DNA from 4 places in the Streptomyces sp. NPDC054841 genome. Region 3 is predicted to be linked to each of the others. Evidence: riboswitches for the same ligand, from Rfam matches in the RefSeq annotation. Region 3 holds a riboswitch; each other region holds the start of a gene.
What was found. Region 3 has a riboswitch for cyclic di-AMP ahead of ACWGI8_RS25565 (M23 family metallopeptidase). Riboswitches for the same ligand answer to the same signal wherever they lie in the genome.
Positions count from the first base shown of each region.

Region 1 (4,695 bases), on a different contig from region 3:
AACACCATCGCGCGCTGTCAGTGCCCCTCGTTAGGGTCATCGGGTGTCCGACTGGTCCCCGCAGCCGCATCTGGCCGCTCGCCCGGCCGTCCCGGCCTGCGACGAACAGCCGCTGTTCGACGCCGTACCCGAGCGTGCGCGCTGGCGCTACAAGCCGCGCCGCGACTTCTGGCGCAGCAAGACCGTACGCGCCGGGACCCTGATCACCCTGCTCGCGCTGTCCGGTCTGGTCATCCTCGCGCTGGTCCGCGAACAGACCGGCACCGAGGGCTTTCTGGTCGGCCTCGGCCTCGCCGTGCTGCCCGTCCCGCTGCTGATGGCGGCGTTCCGCTGGCTGGACCGGGTCGAGCCGGGCCCGTGGCGGAATCTCCTCTTCGCCTTCGCCTGGGGCGCCTGCGCGGCTGCCCTTGTCGCGATCATCGCGAACTCGTTCGCGACCCAGTGGATAGCCACCGCGACCGCCGATCCGTCGCACGCGGACACGATCGGCGCGACCGTCATCGCCCCGGTCGTGGAGGAGAGCGCCAAGGCGGCCGCCGTGCTGCTCCTCTTCCTCTTCCGCAGACGGGACTTCACCGGCATCGTCGACGGCGTCGTCGTCGCCGGCTTCACCGCGACCGGCTTCGCCTTCACCGAGAACATCCTGTATCTCGGCAACGCCTTCGGTGAGGACCAGGCGTTCGGCACGTCCGGCTTCGCGTCCGTCACCGCCGCGACCTTCTTCGTACGGATCGTGATGTCGCCGTTCGCGCATCCGCTGTTCACGGTGCTGACGGGCATCGGGTTCGGCCTCGCGGCGATCACGGCCCGGCGCCGGAGGTTCCGCAGGACCGTGTTGCCGCTGCTCGGTCTCACCCTCGCGATGGGCATGCACGCGCTGTGGAACGGCTCGGCGAGGTTCGGCCCGTTCGGGTTCTACGCCGTGTACGCGGCGTTCATGGTGCCGGCGTTCGGGCTGCTGACCTGGCTGGCGATCTGGACCCGGCAGCGCGAGCTGCGTACGGTCGCGGCCGAGCTGCCCGCGTACGCGGCGGCCGGCTGGCTCGCCCCTGCCGAGCCGCTCGCCCTGTCCTCCATGCGAGCGCGCACGGTGGCCCGCGACATGGCCGGCCGTACCCAGGGCCCGGCGGCCGCCCGCGCCGTCTCCGAGTACGAGGCCTTCGCGACCTCGCTGGCCTTCCTGCGCCACCGGGCCCAGCGCGGCGCGGGGGGCCCGGACTTCGTCGCCCGCGAGCAGGAGCTGCTCCATCATCTCTGGCAGCGCAGGAGCGTCGCGGGCCCGGCCCTCACGTACGCGGCCCGCGCGACGGGCCAGGTGTGGCAGCCACCGCCGTATCTGGACTACGACGGCTACAACCCGTACCGGAGGTAGCGGAGAACGCGGATCGCCGCGGCGTCGCGGACCGCACCGCGGCACGAAAAACCGGCAGCCCAGGCGTCGGGGGGGTGCGCCAGAGCTGCCGGTGACTCGAGTACGAACCCGGCGGACCAGGACCATGGCCCAGTCCGGGCCCAGGCCCGGACAGGTCCTCCTAGGCCCAGTCCGGGCGGACAGGACCTAGTGTCGTGGCCGGAACGGTTCACCGGCTCGCGACGCCCTGCACGGCACCTCGCTGCGTTGTCGCATCACCCAAGTACGCCCAGTACGAGGGCGATACTCCGCCTTGCGATGCACCGCACCGGACGCCGCGAGCTTCCCGGCAAACCTTTCCGGCCACGGCACTAGACGGAGAGCCCCTTGTCGCGCAGCCACGCCATCGGGTCGATGCCGTCGCCGCCCGGGGTGTGCACCTCCAGGTGCAGATGCGGTCCGGTGACATTGCCGGTCGCGCCGACGCGCCCGATGGTCTCGCCCGTCCCGACGGTCTGCCCCACGCCGACGGTCATCGACGACAGGTGGCAGTACCAGACCTCGGTGCCGTCCTCGAGCTCCAGCACGATGCGGTAGCCGTACGACCCGGACCAGCCCGCCGACTTGACGGTGCCTCCGTGCACGGCCTTCGCCGGCGTGCCCGTGGGCGCCGCGAAGTCGAGGCCGGTGTGGTAGCCGGAGGACCACATCGAACCGGCCTGGCCGAAGGTCGAGGTGATCGTGTACGAGGACGTCGGCAGGGAGTAGCTCGCGGCGAGCTTGGCGAGCCGCTCGGCCTCCGCCTTGCGCGCGGCCTCCTCCTCGGCCAGCCGCTTCGCCTCGGCGGCCTTGGCGGCCGCGGCCTCGGCGGCGGTCTCGGCCGCGGTCTGCTGCGCCTTCGCCTCCGCCGCGGCCTTCTCGGCGGCGGCCTTCTCCGCGGCTGCCTTCGCCTCGGCCTCGACCTCGGCCTGCTGCTGCTCCGCCTGCTGGAGGATCCGGGCACGCAGGGCCTCGCCCGCGTCACCGGCGCCCTGTCCGTCGTCCGCGGCCGTGTCGGCGACGGAGAAGGCGGTGAGCGGTGCGTTGTTCCGGCTCTCCGAGTCGGAGTCGTCCGAGGAGAGGAGGGAGCCCACGCCGGGAAGCGAATCCGCGTCCGGGAGGTGGTCCGTGATGGCGTCGGGGAGGGATATGGAGACCGGCGGCTTGTTCTGCGCGGTGGCCATGCCGCCCGCGCCGACCGCGGCGATGACGCCGACTCCGAGAACGGTGGAGCTCCGGGCGAGTCCGTTGCGCTGCTTGACGACGCGATGCCTGCCACGGACCGGACGGACCGATTCCTCGGTCGGGTTCCATTCCTCCGCCCCGGTGGCCGGGGCCCACTCGTTGGTGGGGACCCACTCGCTGGTGGGAGGTTCCTGGAGGGCAGGCTCGTTGGACGCCACGGAGGCGTTCTCCTTTCCTTCCTTATCGCCTACCGGGTTAGCTGACGGGTTCGGAGCAGGAAGGTCTCCTACGAGCACTGCGAAGTGCCCGATTCACCCCAATAGGTGGTTCCCCGGTTCCCTTGCGGGATTCGGCGCGTGCGCACGGTGCCGTCTCTTGCGACGACTGTGACGACCGCGCTGCGTTATCGAACGTTAATAGACACGGGGGGCGGATTCCAAGCTCTTCCCAGTGATCGTTAGCGACATTGGCCTGGACTTTTCAGGCACAACAGCACCGAATCGGGCGAGTTGACTGCCCCTCAATCCGGTCAGCCCTTCTGACGGTGAGTCAAATGTTATGCGGAGGGCTGTGTTTCGATTACGGTCCGTGGCGCTGCGTTCCCAGCGTTCCGTTCACGGAACCACCGGCATCGTCCTGCGCCGCTCCGGCTGCCGTTCCCCGGGCCTGGTGACCGCCAACAGCGCCATGTCGTCCGTCGACGCGCCGCCCGTATGCCGCTGTACGTCGGCGACGACCGCGTCCAGCAGCTCCTCCGGTCCGGAAAAGATCCGGCCGCCCAGCCGCTCGCCCGGATCGTAGAAGACGCCGTGCGCGTCACGCGCCTCGGTCAGCCCGTCCGTGTAGAGCAGGAGCGTGGCACCGGCCGCGTACCGGGTCTCGTACGCCCGGTCCGGCGAGGCCCCCAGATCCCCCATGCCCAGCGGCAGCGAGATCTCGGGCGGCTCCAGCATGCCCAGCGTGCCGTCCGCGGTCAGCAGGAGCGGCGGGGGGTGGCCCCGGTTGAGGATCCGGACCGCTCCGTCCTCGTGGGGGATCTCGGCGAGCACGGCGGTGGTGAAGCCCTCGAACGCGTCGAGCCCGGAACGCATGCCCTCCCGGGCGAGCGCCCGCTCCAGCCGCTGTGCCACCCCCTCCAGCGAGGACTCCTGCTCGGCGGCCTCCCGGAACGCCCCGAGGATCACGGCCACCGCTTCGACGGCGTCCAGCCCCTTCCCCCGTACGTCCCCGACGACCAGCCGCACCCCGTACGGAGTGTCCTGCGCGGCGAACAGGTCCCCGCCGATGAACGCGTCCTCCTGCGCCGCCTCGTACCGCGCGGCGATCTGCAGCCCGCCGATCCGGTCGGCCGGCGTGGGCAGCACGGCCCGCTGCGCGGCCTCCGCGATGACGCGCGCGGAAGCGAGGCGCTCGCCGCTGCGGCGTACGACCTGGTTGATGAAGAGAGCCAGCACGGAGACCGTGAACACGGTCAGCAGCTCCGTCACGGCCGGGATGTCGGAGACGGTGCCGTTGTACGCATGCAGCCCGGCCACCGCCGCGACGGCGGCGACTCCCGTCAGCAGGGTGAACAGCGCCGAGAAGAAGGGGGCGGCGACCAGCGGTGCCGCGGCGAAGAGCGGCGACGCGGTGTACGACTCCGGGGTGCCCAGGTCGAAGAAGATCCCGCCCACGATCAGCAGGAAGGGCAGCACCCGGACCATCCTGCGGCCACCGTCCCGCCGCTGTCCGTTGTCGCCTTCTCGCTGCCCCACCAGTGGTCTCCTGCCAGGTCCGCCCACGGCTGCGGACGGTACCGCGCCCCATTCAGGCTGGCCGGAGCCGCGCCGCTCAGCGACTCACCATCGGCCAACCGGACCAGTCAGGACCAGCCAGGACCGGCAAGAACCGGCAAGAACCAGCCGGTGCCCATCAGGGCCGGCCGGAACCAGTCCGGGCTGATCGGCCACCAGGGGGCCCTCCTGGTGACCGGCTCCCGTCCGACCGTCGGACGGGAGGCGCCTCAGTCGTCGCTGAGGTTGCGCTCCGCGTACACCTTCATCGCGTCACGGACGAACACAGCCGTCCCCTCCCCGTGCCGGTCGTAGTTCGCCGTGAAGCGCGGGTCGGCGACGTACATC
Region 1 covers NZ_JBSGZO010000168.1:4,527-9,221, reverse strand. Annotated here, with positions in the region: gene ACWGI8_RS22310 (PrsW family intramembrane metalloprotease) at 44-1,372, shown strand; gene ACWGI8_RS22305 (M23 family metallopeptidase) at 1,723-2,793, opposite strand; cyclic di-AMP (ydaO/yuaA leader) riboswitch at 2,805-2,940, opposite strand; gene ACWGI8_RS22300 (PP2C family protein-serine/threonine phosphatase) at 3,190-4,278, opposite strand; gene ACWGI8_RS22295 (MerR family transcriptional regulator) at 4,578-4,695, opposite strand, start outside.
Region 1: linked by a shared signal. The riboswitch ahead of ACWGI8_RS22305 (M23 family metallopeptidase) and the one ahead of ACWGI8_RS25565 (M23 family metallopeptidase) in region 3 are both predicted to bind cyclic di-AMP.

Region 2 (4,695 bases), on a different contig from region 3:
CCGCGATCTACGACACGATGCAGGTGGTGACCTGCGACGTGGCGACGACCTGCCTCGGTCAGGCCGCCTCCACCGCCGCCGTGTTGCTCGCGGCGGGCACGCCCGGCAAACGAATGGCCCTGCCCGGCGCCCGGGTCATCGTCCAGCAGCCCGCCCTGACCGAGCCGCTCCAGGGCCAGCCGACCGATCTGGACATCCAGGCACAGGAGTTGCTCCGGCTGCGCGAGCAGCTCGCCGCCATGCTCGTGCGGCACACCGGTCGGAGCGCCGAGCGCATCGCCGCCGACCTCGAACGCGACACCGTCCTCGACGCGGCAGCGGCCAGGGAGTACGGCCTCGTGGACCACATCATCAAGAACCGCAAGACGTCCGCGATTTCCACCGGCGCGAGGTGAGCCGGCCTTGCTGCCTCCGGAGCTGCCGCCCCTGCCCGCACTGACGCGCGCCGAAAGCGAGTTCATCGACTGCTATCTCGAAGTCGTCGACCAGCTGGGACGGATCAACCCGGCCCACGGCACGCACACCTATGGCGCGCTCCGTGCCGCGCAGGCACTGGCCGCACGGGCCGCGGCGCTCAGGGACTCACTGGCGCTGATGCACGCGCGCGGCGAGAGCGAGCTGCACTCGCCCACACTGACGCGCGCCCTGCGGGTGTTGGACGGGGAGCGGAGGGCCTCCCGAATCACCGTGCCGCCCGAGCCGACGAGTTGACGGCGGGCCACACGGAAGCCCGGAAGGCCGCTCGCGCCATGCCGGAGGCGTACGAGTGGGTGTCGCCCATCCGGACCACTCGCAGCTTCGGCATAAGTATCGGGCGAGTTGCGCACAGCGTTGAGCCATCTGATCGAATGCGGCGTTCCGTTGCTGGTACGGCGCTCGTCACGCGGCCACGCGAACTCGGCCAAACGGCCCTGTCCACTCCAATGGATCAGTGGTGAGGAGCTTCACAAATCGTCGTTTCAACTCGGAAATCCGGCAGAAAGTGCGTCAAGATCCCTGGGACGACAAGCCCCCGCCACCGCGGCGGGGCGGTCCGGGCGGACGCCGAGTCCTGCCGCCGCACCGGATGCCTGGTCGACATGAGGGCTTCGGCAGGAGTGGAGGACCCGAGCAGTACGGGCCGGCCGCATGGCCGGTCCTCGGGGTGAAGCCGCTAGCGCGGCCGGGCGTTCTTCGCCGGTCCGAACCCGACAGGTCATCCTTCACAGGCGGCTGACGAAGGGTTGCGCATGACTGCGCAGACACATGTCCCGTCCCTGTTGTCACGGACGGGTGCCGTCTCGGCTCTCACACTCGCCGCCGTCGGCGGCTCGCTGATCATGCCGGGCGGCGTCTCCGAGGCCCAGGCGGCCTCGGCACACGCGACGAAGGCCCTGAAGGTGGCCGCGTCGAAGAAGGGAGCGCCGTACAGGTACGGGGCCACCGGTCCGTACCGGTTCGACTGTTCAGGGCTCATTCTCTACTCGTACGAGAAGGCCGGTAAACGCCTGCCGCGCACGGCGCAGCAACAGTACAACCGCACCCGGCACATCTCCGCCCACAAGCGGCAACGCGGTGACCTGGTCTTCTTCCATGCCGGCGGGTATGTGTACCACGTCGGTATCTACGCGGGCGGCGGCAGGATCTGGCACTCGCCGAAGACCGGATCCGTCGTGAAACTGAGCAAGATCTGGTCCAAGAACGTGCGGTACGGGCGCGTGCGCTGACCCTGTGGGACCGCGTCACGCGATCGGCTGAATGCGCCGATCGGCTCAGCGGTGGCATGTTCCGCGGGGCGCGGGCTACTCGTCATGCATGCCTGATGACGAAAGCCTCCGCGCCTCGCGGGACGAGACCGAGACGGAGCAGGCCGACCGTAACTTCGTCGAGCTGCTCCAGGAGCTCCGGGTCATCCAGACCGGCGTTCAGATCCTGTTCGCCTTTCTGCTGACGCTGGCCTTCACGGCCCGCTTCCCTTCGCTCAACTCGTTCCAGCGCGGCACGTACGTGACGACGCTGATGCTGGCCGTTGTCGCGGCGGCGCTGTTCACCGCGCCCGCCGCATTGCACCGCGGTCTGTTCCGCAGAGGTGCCAAACGGGAGATCGTCGACATCTCCTCCCGGCTGGCCGGCATCGGCATGGCGGTGCTCGCCCTGGCGCTGACCTCGGCGGTACTGCTGGTCGTCGATGTCGTGCACGGCACGCCCGAGGGAGTGATCGCCGCGGCCGCGACGCTGCTCGTCTGCGCGGGGCTGTGGGGCCTGCTGCCCTGGCTCGTGGGCCTGCACATCACCTCGCAGGAGGACTCGCAGGAAGACCCGTCGTCAGCGCCCGGCGCAGGGCGGTGAGGGCCCGCGCCGGCGGCCTTCTCCACGGTCCGGGCGGTACGCGGCCGGACCGTGGCCACCGGCCGGGTCACCGCCGCGCCGACCGCCCGGCCGGCCGCCACCCGGTCAGCCGGGGTTCTGCACGGGGGCGGCGGCAGCCCAGGGCAGGACGATCCAGATGGTCTTGCCGCCCTCCGGGGTGGGGCTGACGGACAGCCGCCCGCCGCACTCCGCGGTGAGCCAGCGGATGATCACCATGCCCCGGCCGTTGTCCTGCTGGACGGCTGCGGGCAGCCGCTGCGGCCATCGGGGGTGACTGTCGGTGACGCCGATGCGCAGCTGCTCGTCGCGCTCCAGCCGGACGTCGACCGTGAAGGTCGGCGACTGTCCGAAGGTGTGCTGCACGGCGTTGGTGGCGAGTTCGGAGACGATGAGCCGTACGGTGTCGGCCGCTTCGGCCTCCCCCGGCAGTCCCCACTCGGTGAGGATGTCGGAGACGTATCTCCGCGCGGCGGGGACCGAGGCGGGATTGCTCGGCAGAGTGACGGATGCTTCCTGGTGATCTGCCATGGCGGGCTGTCCCTTTCCCACCGGGGCCGGATTGCGGCACGTAGCGGATGATGTGCCGGAACAGCCTCGGATTGTGCTTCGCGCCAGACTGCCACTCCTGCTGTCGCCGGTGGTGCCGTTCCACCAGGATATGCATATATCTGTCGCTCAAAGCGGTGAACTCTGCGACGCGAGACCGTATTTGGGCTCATACTCGGCGCTGCGATTCGCCGGGGTATTCGGCGGCCGAAGGAGGAGACGGGGATGCGGCACGGTCCCGTGGTGCGCCGGCGCAAGCTCGGGGAGGAGTTGCGCGGGCTGCGGCTCGGCGCGGGCCTCACCAGCCGGGAGGCGGCGCGGCTCGTGGGCTGGCACCAGTCGAAGGTGAGCCGGATCGAGACGGGCACGAGCGGGGCGAAGCCGGCGGACGTGGCCCGGCTGCTCGATGCGTACGGGGTCGTCGACCAGCGGCTGCGTGAACTGCTGGGGACGCTGGCCGGTTCGGCGGACGGCGGCGGTACGGGCTGGTGGCACGCCTATCGGGGGGTGATCCCGCCGCAGTACCGGGACTTCATCAGTCTGGAGTCCCAGGCGAGCACGGCCCGGACGTTGGAGACGTCGGTGGTGCCAGGGCTGCTGCAGACCCCCGACTACGCGCGGGCCGTGACCCGTTCCGCGCTCGAAGGGCTGCCGTCGGCCACCGTGGACTCACTGGTGGAGGTCCGGATCGCCCGTCAGCAAGTGCTCCGTGCGGAGCGGCCGCTGGAGTTCAGCGCGGTGCTGGACGAGGCGGTGCTGCGGCGGCAGGTGGGCGGTCCGCGGGTCATGCGCGGACAGTTGAGGAGGGTGCTGGACATGGCCCGGCTCCCCCATGTCCGGCTGCAGGTGCTGCCGTTCTCGACCGGTGGCTATGTGGGACTCACCGGACCTTTCGTTATCTTCTCTTTTCCGAACACTTCTGATCTGGACGTGGTTGTTCTTGACCACTTGACGAGTAGTCTCTATCTGGAGCGGAAAGAAGACCTTGATGCGTACGGCGCCGCGTTCCGCACCATGCAGGCGCATGCGCTCTCGCTCCACGACTCGTTGGATCTCATCACCGGGATCGGTGACGGCGCGTAGGGAAGGCACCCCCCAATGTCTGCTCACGACGCACTCTTACACACCCCGCTGCGCACTCCGTGGCAGCGCAGCAGCCGCAGTGTCGGAATGAACAACTGCGTCGAGACCGCACGCTGCGCCGACGGCGCTCTGGCCGTGCGGGACTCGAAGAACGTCCATCTGCCGGTGCTGCGGTTCTCCCCCGCCGCCTGGACCGGCTTCCTGCGCGGGCTGGGAGAGGACTCGGCCGGCTGACGGACCCACCGGCTCAGACGGCGGGCGCGCTCCCCAGGATGGTGGCGACCGCCGTCTCGACCTGCTGAGGCGTGAGATCGGCCCGCGCGGTGAGCCTGATCCGGGAGATGCCGTCCGGCACGGACGGCGGCCGGAAGCAGCCGACTGCCAGTCCCCGGGCCCTGCAGTCCGCCGCCCAGCGCACGGCCGACTCCGGCGACGGCGCCTGTACGGAGACCACGGCCGCGTCCGGACGCGCGGCCGTCAGTCCGGCGCCCGTCAGCCGGTCGTGCAGCGTCGTGGCGACGGCACGCGCACGGTCCGCGAGGGCGGGTTCGCGGCGCAGCAGCCGCAGGCTCGCCAGGGCCGCACCCGCCGCGGCCGGGGCGAGGCCGGTGTCGAAGATGAAGGTGCGGGCGGCGTTGACCAGATGGTCGATGACCCGCGCCGGGCCCAGGACCGCACCGCCCTGGCTGCCGAGGGACTTGGAGAGGGTGAGGGTGG
Region 2 covers NZ_JBSGZO010000200.1:651-5,345, forward strand. Annotated here, with positions in the region: gene ACWGI8_RS24555 (ATP-dependent Clp protease proteolytic subunit) at 1-395, shown strand, start outside; gene ACWGI8_RS24560 (hypothetical protein) at 403-711, shown strand; cyclic di-AMP (ydaO/yuaA leader) riboswitch at 1,075-1,226, shown strand; gene ACWGI8_RS24565 (C40 family peptidase) at 1,230-1,706, shown strand; gene ACWGI8_RS24570 (DUF6328 family protein) at 1,795-2,328, shown strand; gene ACWGI8_RS24575 (ATP-binding protein) at 2,434-2,877, opposite strand; gene ACWGI8_RS24580 (helix-turn-helix domain-containing protein) at 3,121-3,978, shown strand; gene ACWGI8_RS24585 (DUF397 domain-containing protein) at 3,994-4,212, shown strand; gene ACWGI8_RS24590 (8-amino-7-oxononanoate synthase) at 4,226-4,695, opposite strand, start outside.
Region 2: linked by a shared signal. The riboswitch ahead of ACWGI8_RS24565 (C40 family peptidase) and the one ahead of ACWGI8_RS25565 (M23 family metallopeptidase) in region 3 are both predicted to bind cyclic di-AMP.

Region 3 (4,695 bases):
GGGCGGGCCGATCTACGCACCGCCGACTGGATCGGCGAGGTCCTGACGACGCAGCGCCGCGCCGAAGACGAGGTCGGCGGGGCCGATCTCTGGGCAGTCGTACGCTCCCAGCTGGACGCCATCACGAGACTGATCCCGGGAACCGCCGGCACAGCTGCCGACAGGCTGATGCTGCTGGCCGCCGAACACGCGCACTGGCTCTCGTGGGTGGCCTGGCAGCACAACCAGGTGGGTTCCGCGCTCGGCTGGCTGGACGTGGCCCATGGGTGGGCCGTTGACGGCGACCACATGGACATGTCGTCGTGGGTCCAGCGCGTGAGGGCCTTCTACTGCCGGCAGAGCGGCGACCCGCTGCGCGCGCTGCGGACGGCCGAGGCTGCTCGCCGGGTCCCGGGCACTTCCTCCGGGGCAGCCGCAGTAGCGGCGCATGAGGCGGCGATCGCGGCGGCAGCGGTGGGCGAACGAGACCGCTCGCGACGCCTGTCGGACGAGGCATTCAGGCATGCTGCGCGCGTCCCCGAGGAGAGTGACCGTCCGGGCTGGCTGTACTGGCTCACCCCGGCGCGGGCACAGCTCCAGGCGGCGAGGTGGCCTATGCGTGCCAAGACTGGCGTGAAGCTGCTGACGGCATTCGTGCTGCGCTGCCCGGCCTCGATGGTTACCCGCGCGACCGGGCCCGCTTTCAGCAGCGCCTCGACGACGCCGTACGTCGTTCCTAGTGGACGAGCCTGATGCTGATGATCGGCTCGGCTGCGCGAGCGGGGACACCGTGTTGTTCAGCGGAGGAGGGCCTGGTCGAGGACCCGGCACCCACGTGAGGACGGTCGCCCGCGGCGGGCACACGCCCTCGACCCGCTCTTCCCGTACAGCCGCCATCCACACCGCTCGGCGGGCATGCCGTGCCGGGCGGGGTGCTGGAGCGGATCCCCGCCACGGGCTCCCCCGCCACAGGCACTACCGCGGGGGCGGGGAACGCTCAGAGCGGAAGCAGGTCCGGGCGCTTGGGCTCCACGTGATCGCCGGATGATTCGCCCCGCAGCCGCCGGCCGATCCACGGTACGAGGTACTCGCGCGCCCAGAGGACGTCGTCACGGCGGACTTCGAGCGTGCCACGCGGCGGCAGTGGCGGCCACGGCTGGTCCGGGTCGGCCGGCACGTCGATGCCGAGCACCTGGGCGGCACGGAGCGCGACGCGCGTGTGACCCTCGGGCGAGAGATGCAGCCGGTCGTCGTCCCAGGCGCGCCTGTCCTGGACGGACTTGAGCGACCAGAGGTCGAGTACGGGGCAGTCGTAGCGGTCGGCGATGGCGCGGACATGCGCGGTGTACGTGGCGATCTTGCCGCGCAGATGGCGCAGCACGGGTACGCCGCGGGTGTCGAAGCCGGTGGTCACCATGACGGTGCCGACGGAGGCGGTGAGGTCGGCGACGGCCCGTTCGAAGCGTTCCGCGACGTCGTCGGGGTCGGTGCCGGGCCGGATGATGTCGTTTCCCCCGGCGCAGAACGTCACCAGGTCGGGGGCGAGTTCCTTCGCCCGCGGGACCTGTTCCTCAACGATCTGGTCGAGGAGCCTGCCTCGTACGGCGAGGTTGGCGTAGCGGAAGGTGTGTTCCGGTACCCGGTCGTCCAGGAGGACCGCGAGTCGGTCCGCCCAGCCGACGAACTGTCCCTCAGGTCCCGGGTCTCCGACGCCCTCGGTGAAGCTGTCACCGATCGCCGCATAGGACCCGATTGCGCCGTTTGTTCTTGATCGCGAATCGTCTGCCACGTCGAGACATCTTTCCTCGCGGGAAGTGACCTACGCCACCGTAGGGAGGGGTTGACGCGGGGTGATATAGGCCACCCGGTCAGTTTTCCGCAAAGCGGGAATACCCGGAAGGAGCAGGAACGCGCGCGTCCGCCGGCCCCACGATGCGGGGCCGGCGGACGGTGAGACGCCGTGTCAGGTACGGACGTCGCGTCAGATCGAGACGCCGTGCCGGCGGAGGTAGGCCAGCGGGTCGATGTCCGAGCCGTAGCTCGGGCTCGTGCGGATCTCGAAGTGCAGGTGCGGGCCGGTGGAGTTGCCGGTGGAGCCGGAGAGGCCGATCTGCTGGCCGCCGGTGACACTCTCGCCGGACGCGATGGAGAGCTGGGAGAGGTGGGCGTACTGCGAGTACGTGCCGTCGCTGTGCTTGATGACGACCTCGTTGCCGTACGCGCCGCTCCAGCCGGCCGACACGACGGTGCCCGGGCCGACGGCCTTCACGGACGTACCGGTGGCGGCGATGAAGTCGACACCGGTGTGGTAACCGCTGGACCACATGGAACCGGCGGTCTTGTACGCGGTGCTGACGCCGCCGCGGACCGGCGCGAAGAAGCCGGAGAAACTGGTCTGCGCGGCGGCGTTCGCGGCGGCGTTCGTGGCGGGGGCCTCGGCGGCGGCCGGAGCGGCCTTGGGGCGCTCGGCGGTGCGGGAGGCACGCTCGGAGGAACCGGACGGCTTCTCGCTCTTGACCGGAGCCTTGGCCTTCCGCTCGGGCTTCGCCTCGCTCCGGACCTTCGCCTCGCCCTGGGCCTTCGGCTTGCCGCCGAGGGTCAGCTTGAGTCCCGGGTGGATCAGCGACGGGTCCTCACCGACGGCGGCGCGATTGTCGGCGTACAGCTTCTTCCAGCCGCCGTTGACGCTCTGCTCCTGAGCGATCTTCGACAGGTAGTCACCGGCCACGACGGTGTACGTCGCAGGCGCCTTGGGAGCCTTCGGCGCATGCGGGGCGACGGCCTTCTTGGCGACGGCTGCGATGTGCTCGGGGGCGGCGGAGGGCGCGGACTTCTCGGCGGCATGGGCACCGAGGGCGCCGATGAGCGGGAGCGCGATGGCGGCCCCGCCCGTTCCGGCGGCGACGAATCCACGCGTGATCGGGTTGGCCCTCGGACGGCGATGCTTACCCTTACCGGGCATGGCGAATTCCTCTCCGCCGCCTGCGAGGTGAGCTGTCGGGTTCGGGCTGGAGATGCCCGGCCGCGCATGGCGCGCGACTTCACCCCGAGCCGTCCGGGATCCCGGAACGGCGTACTACCTGGGTCCCCCGCTCCTGCCACACGTGGGTGGGTGCGATATTCCGGACGGCGGCAGGATTAGGCGTTCCGACCGGATTGCGGTGACCGTAAGCGAGCCGGGTCGGCGCGAACAAGCCATCAATTCCACCGGGAACCCTTCCGCCTGATTTCGACCTGGATTTCCCGGTCACCCTCTGTAAATCACGGATCTTCGATTTCCTACGTAACAAGGGAGTTCACATGTCCGGCATCACCACAGAACGTCACAGATATGATCCCGCTCACGAACCCGAGCCCATCTCCCCCTTAACTCGGGCGCGTTACCCGAAATGGACTAATACGGACAGATCGTCCATTAGGCTCGATTGGCGCCAACTACACACGCAGGCAAGGAGTGCGCCACCCACCCCTTTCACCCAAGTCATTCCACTTGCCCCGCATTGTCCCTTTTGTGTCGCGGCCGGCTCGGCAAGCGAAACACTTCCGGGCCGCCCACCAAGTGCGCCGTGAACTCCCGGAGTTCACGAATCGGCCGCCCGGGGCTTCCGCCCAGGTGCTGACCGGACCCGGACCCGGGCGCGGTCAGCGGCGCCGCAGCCGGATCACCGTCGCGTCAAGATCACCGTGGAGACCCGTGTGCAGCCCATGGTGGAGCAGGACGGAGCCCCGGTGAACGACACCGGTGTCCAGGCACTCGTCCCGCATCCGGTAGTGGACGGTCAGCGCGAGGCCGTGCACGGGGTCGCTGAAGCACAGCCGCAGCTCGAGAGGGGTTGGGAGGCGAGGTACTCGGCGTCGGCCGTGCGGATGCGCGGCCCCCAGTGGAGATGGAGAAGCTCGTCCCGTTCGGTGACGAGCAGCGCATAGCTGCTCGTACTGCCGGACAGAACCCAGATACGACCGCTGCCAACCGACTCGATCACCCCGGCCTCTCAAATTCGCACACGTTCGCACATCATCGCGCGCGATCCACCATCGGGGCAACGGCCTGCACCTTGCCTTCAGGTGCGCCCAGGGACAGCGGCACGAAGGTCCAGCAGCTGTTGGGCATGCACCGGCACGTGGTCCTCGGCGAGACCATCGATGAGGCCACCAAGCGGAATCGGCTGGTCCAGTACGAGCGCGCGCGGCGTACTCCGGTTGCCCTCCTGCGGCGCGGCCCTTCCAGCGGAGCCGAAATGATTGCCTGAGGAATCGATGTCGTATGGTCAGGAACGCGCCATTGTCGGCGAGCGCCGACCGCAGACACGGAGGAGCCACCGTGACGCAGCAGCTGCCTCAGATCCCGTCGACCGAACCCGAGCTGGCCGGGGTGCGCAACTTCCGGGACGTGGGCGGACTGCCGACCGTTGACGGGCGCCTGGTGCGGCACGGGCGGCTCTTCCGCAGCGGCCATCTCGCGCACGCCACCGACACCGATGCCGCCTTCCTCGCCTCGCTCGGGCTCCACACGATCTTCGACTTCCGCAATGCCGCGGACCAGAAGCTGGAAGGCCCGGACGTCGAACTGCCCGGTGTGCGCAACCTCAACATCCCGCTCACCGACCCGGCGGACGGCGCCGAGTTCTGGAAGATGGTCCGCGAGGGCGACCTCGACCAGCTGAGGTCGATCCTCGCCGACGGCAAGGCGGCCGCCCGCATGGTCGCGTCGTACCG
Region 3 covers NZ_JBSGZO010000214.1:1,029-5,723, forward strand. Annotated here, with positions in the region: gene ACWGI8_RS25555 (helix-turn-helix domain-containing protein) at 1-732, shown strand, start outside; gene ACWGI8_RS25560 (SGNH/GDSL hydrolase family protein) at 977-1,768, opposite strand; gene ACWGI8_RS25565 (M23 family metallopeptidase) at 1,961-2,941, opposite strand; cyclic di-AMP (ydaO/yuaA leader) riboswitch at 2,946-3,100, opposite strand; gene ACWGI8_RS25570 (hypothetical protein) at 3,622-3,777, opposite strand; gene ACWGI8_RS25575 (hypothetical protein) at 3,867-4,229, shown strand; gene ACWGI8_RS25580 (tyrosine-protein phosphatase) at 4,301-4,695, shown strand, end outside.

Region 4 (4,695 bases), on a different contig from region 3:
TGCTGCATCGACTTGTGACTGACGCGCGAGTGCGGCTACGTTCACCCCGACTCGGGGTCTTCGCTGATTCAACCGACTCAGCAGACTCAGGAGTTTTCTGTTGTCACACGGAAGGCACACCGCATGCGCTCCGGGAACGGTCGACACCGCCGCCCCCGTCAGGCCCCCGCTCTCATCGTCGCGGCAGGGGTGACCGGATCGGCCATCGCCATCCCGCTGCTCGGTGCGGGCTCCGCCTCCGCCGCCGACTCCGCCACCTGGAACCGCGTCGCCGACTGCGAGAGCGGCGGCATGTGGAGCGCCGACCTCGGCAACGGCTACTACGGCGGCCTGCAGCTCACCCAGGAGACCTGGGAGGCCTACGGCGGCACGGCGTACGCGCCGCGCGCCGACCTCGCCAGCCGCGCCCAGCAGATCTCGGTCGCCGAGATGGTGTTCGCCGCCCAGGGGCCGGCGGCCTGGCCGAACTGCTCGGAGATCGCCGGTCTCGTGCAGGGCGATGCCACGCTCGGAAGCGGCGCCGCTTCCACTCCCGCCGCACAGGACGGCGGCGCCAAGAGCCCGTCGTTCGGCGACGGGGCGGATGTGGCACCCGAGCCGGACGCCGACGACGCCGACAAGGACGGCGCCAAGCCCTCGGCCCCTGCTTCGTCCGCCCCGGACGCCAAGCCGTCCACCCCGACTGCCAAGCCGTCCACCCCGGCGGGCTCCGCGAGCGGCTCCGGCGAGGACTCGGACGGGGCGGGCGAGGGTGACGCCGCCGCTGACGCCGGCAAGGACACCGGCACCGGCAAGCACCGCGGCGCCCCCGCCGACAACGAGGACGAGGCGGGCAATTCGGGCGATGAGCGCGAATCCGGTCGTCATGCCTCACGAGGTGACGGATCGGCACGAGAGGGCGCCGCTACGGGAGATGGGTACACCGTCCTCCCCGGCGACAGCCTGTCGTCGATCGCGGACGCGGAAAAGGTGCCCGGCGGCTGGCCCGCGCTCTACGAGGCGAACCGGGAGGTCGTCGGCTCCGACGCCGACCTCATCCTGCCTGGCCAGAGCCTCGATCTGGGTCTGGATCAGGAGCAGTTGAAGAAGTAGTTCGCCGCCTTATGTCCGGTTCTGTGCAAGTGAGACATGAGTCTCTTCCGGTCAACTGGCGTGTCTTGTCGGTCAACTCCGGCCAACACGCCTCTCACCTGCAAAAACGGACATCTCTGCAAGTCAAATAAGCGTGTTTTCTCCCCGATGTTCGTCTTTGAACATCGGGGAGAAGTACGTTTACGGTCTGAACCGCTCGCCATCGCGGGCCCCGACGACCGCACGCCGAATCCTGCCGGCGGCCGGCGGGAACAGTCGACGCGCAAGCGCCGAAGGCAGGAGCGGGGGACCCAAGGTAAGTGCCGGACCGGCCCGATGAGGGACGGAACGGCTTGGGGTGAAGCCGCGCGCAAGTCGCGTGGCCGGGCAACTCACTTGGCCCGAACCCGACAGCTCACCTCGTAGGCGTCGGTGAGGGGAAAACTCCATGCTGCTTTCCGGCAAGGGCAAGCACCGTCGCCCGACCGTCTTCCAGCGGTCCGCCCGTATCGCCTCGCTCGCCGGTGTCACCGGCGCCGCGATCGCCGCTCCGCTGATGGCCACCGGCACCGCGTCCGCCGCCACCGCCTCCGAGTGGGACACCGTCGCCCAGTGCGAGTCCGGCGGCAACTGGTCCATCAACACCGGCAACGGTTTCTACGGCGGCCTGCAGTTCTCGGCCTCCACCTGGGCCGCGTACGGCGGTACCGCCTACGCCGCCACCGCCGACCAGGCGTCGAAGGCCCAGCAGATCGAGATCGCCGAGAAGGTCCTGGCGGGCCAGGGCAAGGGTGCCTGGCCGAACTGCGGCGTGGGCCTGTCCAACGCCGCGTACACGGGTGCCGCCCCGGCCGCCCCCAAGGCCGAGACCCCCGCCCCGAAGCGCGCTGAGGTCCCGACCACCCGCTCCGAGCGCTCCGCCGCCCCGGCCCCCGCGAAGGGCATCAAGAAGGGCGACGGCGAGTACACGGTCAAGGCCGGCGACACCCTCAGCAAGATCGCCCAGGCCAAGAAGGTCGAGGGCGGCTGGAAGAAGCTGTTCGACCTGAACAAGGACGTCATCGACGACGCGAACGTCATTCACCCGGGCCAGAAGCTCCACCTGGGCTGACGACCCGGCCCCGGGACCCGCCCCGGCCCCGGGACCCGCCCCGGTCCGGGACTCCCCGACCCGGACCGGGCGCCCCGTAGTCCCCGACGGACTCCCGTAGTCCCCCACGGGCACCCGTAGCCCGGTGGACCCGGCGGACCACCGGTCGTACACACCCCCGTCCCCCGGCTCCCCGGCCCGGCGCGCCTTCCCCCGTACGCGCCGGGTCGGGGTTTCTGTCTGTTTTGTGCCCTTTTTCGTCCCATGGGGCGGGCACCGGCTGGCTGATGCCCGCGAGCCGGATAGGCTCGTGTCGCAAGGCCAAAGCGACCCTGCATGACCTGCGCTGCACCTGCTTCGCATACGTCACATTCAGCGTCACATCCCAGAAGGAGATGCTCGTGCCGTCCATCGACGTCGTCGTAGCCCGGGAAATCCTGGACTCCCGAGGCAATCCCACGGTCGAGGTCGAGGTCGGCCTCGACGACGGCAGCACCGGCCGTGCTGCTGTCCCGTCCGGTGCGTCCACCGGTGCGTTCGAGGCCCTCGAGCTCCGCGACGGTGACCAGAACCGTTACCAGGGCAAGGGTGTCGAGAAGGCCGTCCTCGCCGTCATCGAGCAGATCGGCCCGGAGCTCGTCGGGTACGACGCCACCGAGCAGCGCCTGATCGACCAGGCGATGTTCGACCTGGACGCCACCCCGGACAAGTCCTCCCTCGGCGCCAACGCCATCCTCGGTGTCTCCCTCGCCGTCGCGCACGCCGCCTCCGAGGCCTCCGACCTCCCGCTCTTCCGCTACCTTGGCGGCCCGAACGCGCACCTGCTGCCCGTTCCGATGATGAACATCCTGAACGGCGGCTCGCACGCCGACTCCAACGTGGACATCCAGGAGTTCATGATCGCCCCGATCGGCGCGGAGTCCTTCTCCGAGGCCCTGCGCTGGGGCACCGAGGTCTACCACACCCTGAAGAAGGTCCTGAAGGACAAGGGACTGTCGACCGGCCTCGGCGACGAGGGCGGCTTCGCCCCGAACCTCGGTTCCAACCGTGAGGCCCTCGACCTCATCATCGAGGCCGTCAAGCAGGCCGGCTACGCGCCGGGCAAGGACATCGCGCTCGCGCTCGACGTCGCCGCCTCCGAGTTCTACAAGGACGGCAACTACGAGTTCGAGGGCAAGTCGCGCTCGGCCGCCGAGATGACCGAGTACTACGCGGAGCTCGTCGCCGCGTACCCGCTCGTCTCCATCGAGGACCCGCTTTTCGAGGACGACTGGGACGGCTGGAAGACCATCACCGAGAAGCTCGGCTCCCAGGTGCAGCTCGTCGGCGACGACCTGTTCGTCACCAACCCCGAGCGCCTCGCCCGCGGTATCGAGGAGGGCGCGGCCAACGCGCTGCTCGTCAAGGTCAACCAGATCGGTTCGCTGACCGAGACCCTGGACGCCGTCGAGCTGGCCCAGCGCAACGGCTTCAAGTGCATGATGTCCCACCGCTCCGGTGAGACCGAGGACGTCACGATCGCCGACCTGGCCGTCGCCACCAACTGCGGCCAGATCAAGACCGGCGCCCCGGCCCGCTCCGAGCGCGTCGCCAAGTACAACCAGCTGCTGCGCATCGAGGAGATCCTCGACGACGCGGCGGTGTACGCGGGCCGCAGCGCCTTCCCCCGCTTCAAGGGCTGACCGGCGTAAAGCACCAGCCTCCGTACGTCCCCGGCCGCGGTCCCGTACCGTGTCCGGGGACGTACGTACGTAAGAGGACGTACCAACGGGGCCGTAGTAATAACCGTAGGTAATAGGGGAGGCGAGCGATGACCGGGAAGGACCGGGACCGGTTCTCCACCGCGACCCGGCTGCGGCTGCTCGGCGAGCAGACCGCCGCCCGTGTCTACCGCTCGCAGAACCGCCGGCAGGCCCGCCGCTCCCGGCTGACCGGCCGGGCGGCCTTCCTCGCGCTGGTGGTCTGCACGATGATCGTCGCGCTCGCGTACCCGATGCGGCAGTACGTGTCGCAGCAGAACGAGATCGCCGAGCAGGAGCGGCTCGCGGCCGCGGCCCGCGAGCGCGTCGAGGAGCTGCGCGACGAGAAGGCGCGGCTCCAGGACGACGCGCACATCATGAAGCTGGCCCGCGAGCATCTGCACATGGTCATGCCGGGCGAGACCGGCTTCATCGTGATCGACCCCCGGGCCGACCAGGAGCGCCGCCCCGAGGGGGGCGCCGAGGACCACCCCTGGTACTCGAACGTCTGGGACGGCGTCGACCGCGCCGACGCGCCCCGCTGACCGGTACGGCCGAGGCCACGAATTCAACGACGCAACAGACGAGACAGACGAAGAGACGTACGTATACATGGAAACGCCCCCGCCGACCACCGAGCACACCCCGCCCACCGAGGCGGACATCGCCGCGTTCAAGGACCAGCTCGGCCGCCCGCCGCGCGGTCTGCGGGCGATCGCCCACCGCTGCCCGTGCGGCCAGCCGGACGTGGTCGAGACGGCCCCGCGGCTGGAGGACGGTACGCCCTTCCCGACG
Region 4 covers NZ_JBSGZO010000173.1:8,517-13,211, forward strand. Annotated here, with positions in the region: gene ACWGI8_RS22615 (transglycosylase family protein) at 124-1,092, shown strand; cyclic di-AMP (ydaO/yuaA leader) riboswitch at 1,350-1,515, shown strand; gene ACWGI8_RS22620 (transglycosylase family protein) at 1,520-2,182, shown strand; gene eno (phosphopyruvate hydratase) at 2,563-3,843, shown strand; gene ACWGI8_RS22630 (FtsB family cell division protein) at 3,972-4,445, shown strand; gene ACWGI8_RS22635 (DUF501 domain-containing protein) at 4,513-4,695, shown strand, end outside.
Region 4: linked by a shared signal. The riboswitch ahead of ACWGI8_RS22620 (transglycosylase family protein) and the one ahead of ACWGI8_RS25565 (M23 family metallopeptidase) in region 3 are both predicted to bind cyclic di-AMP.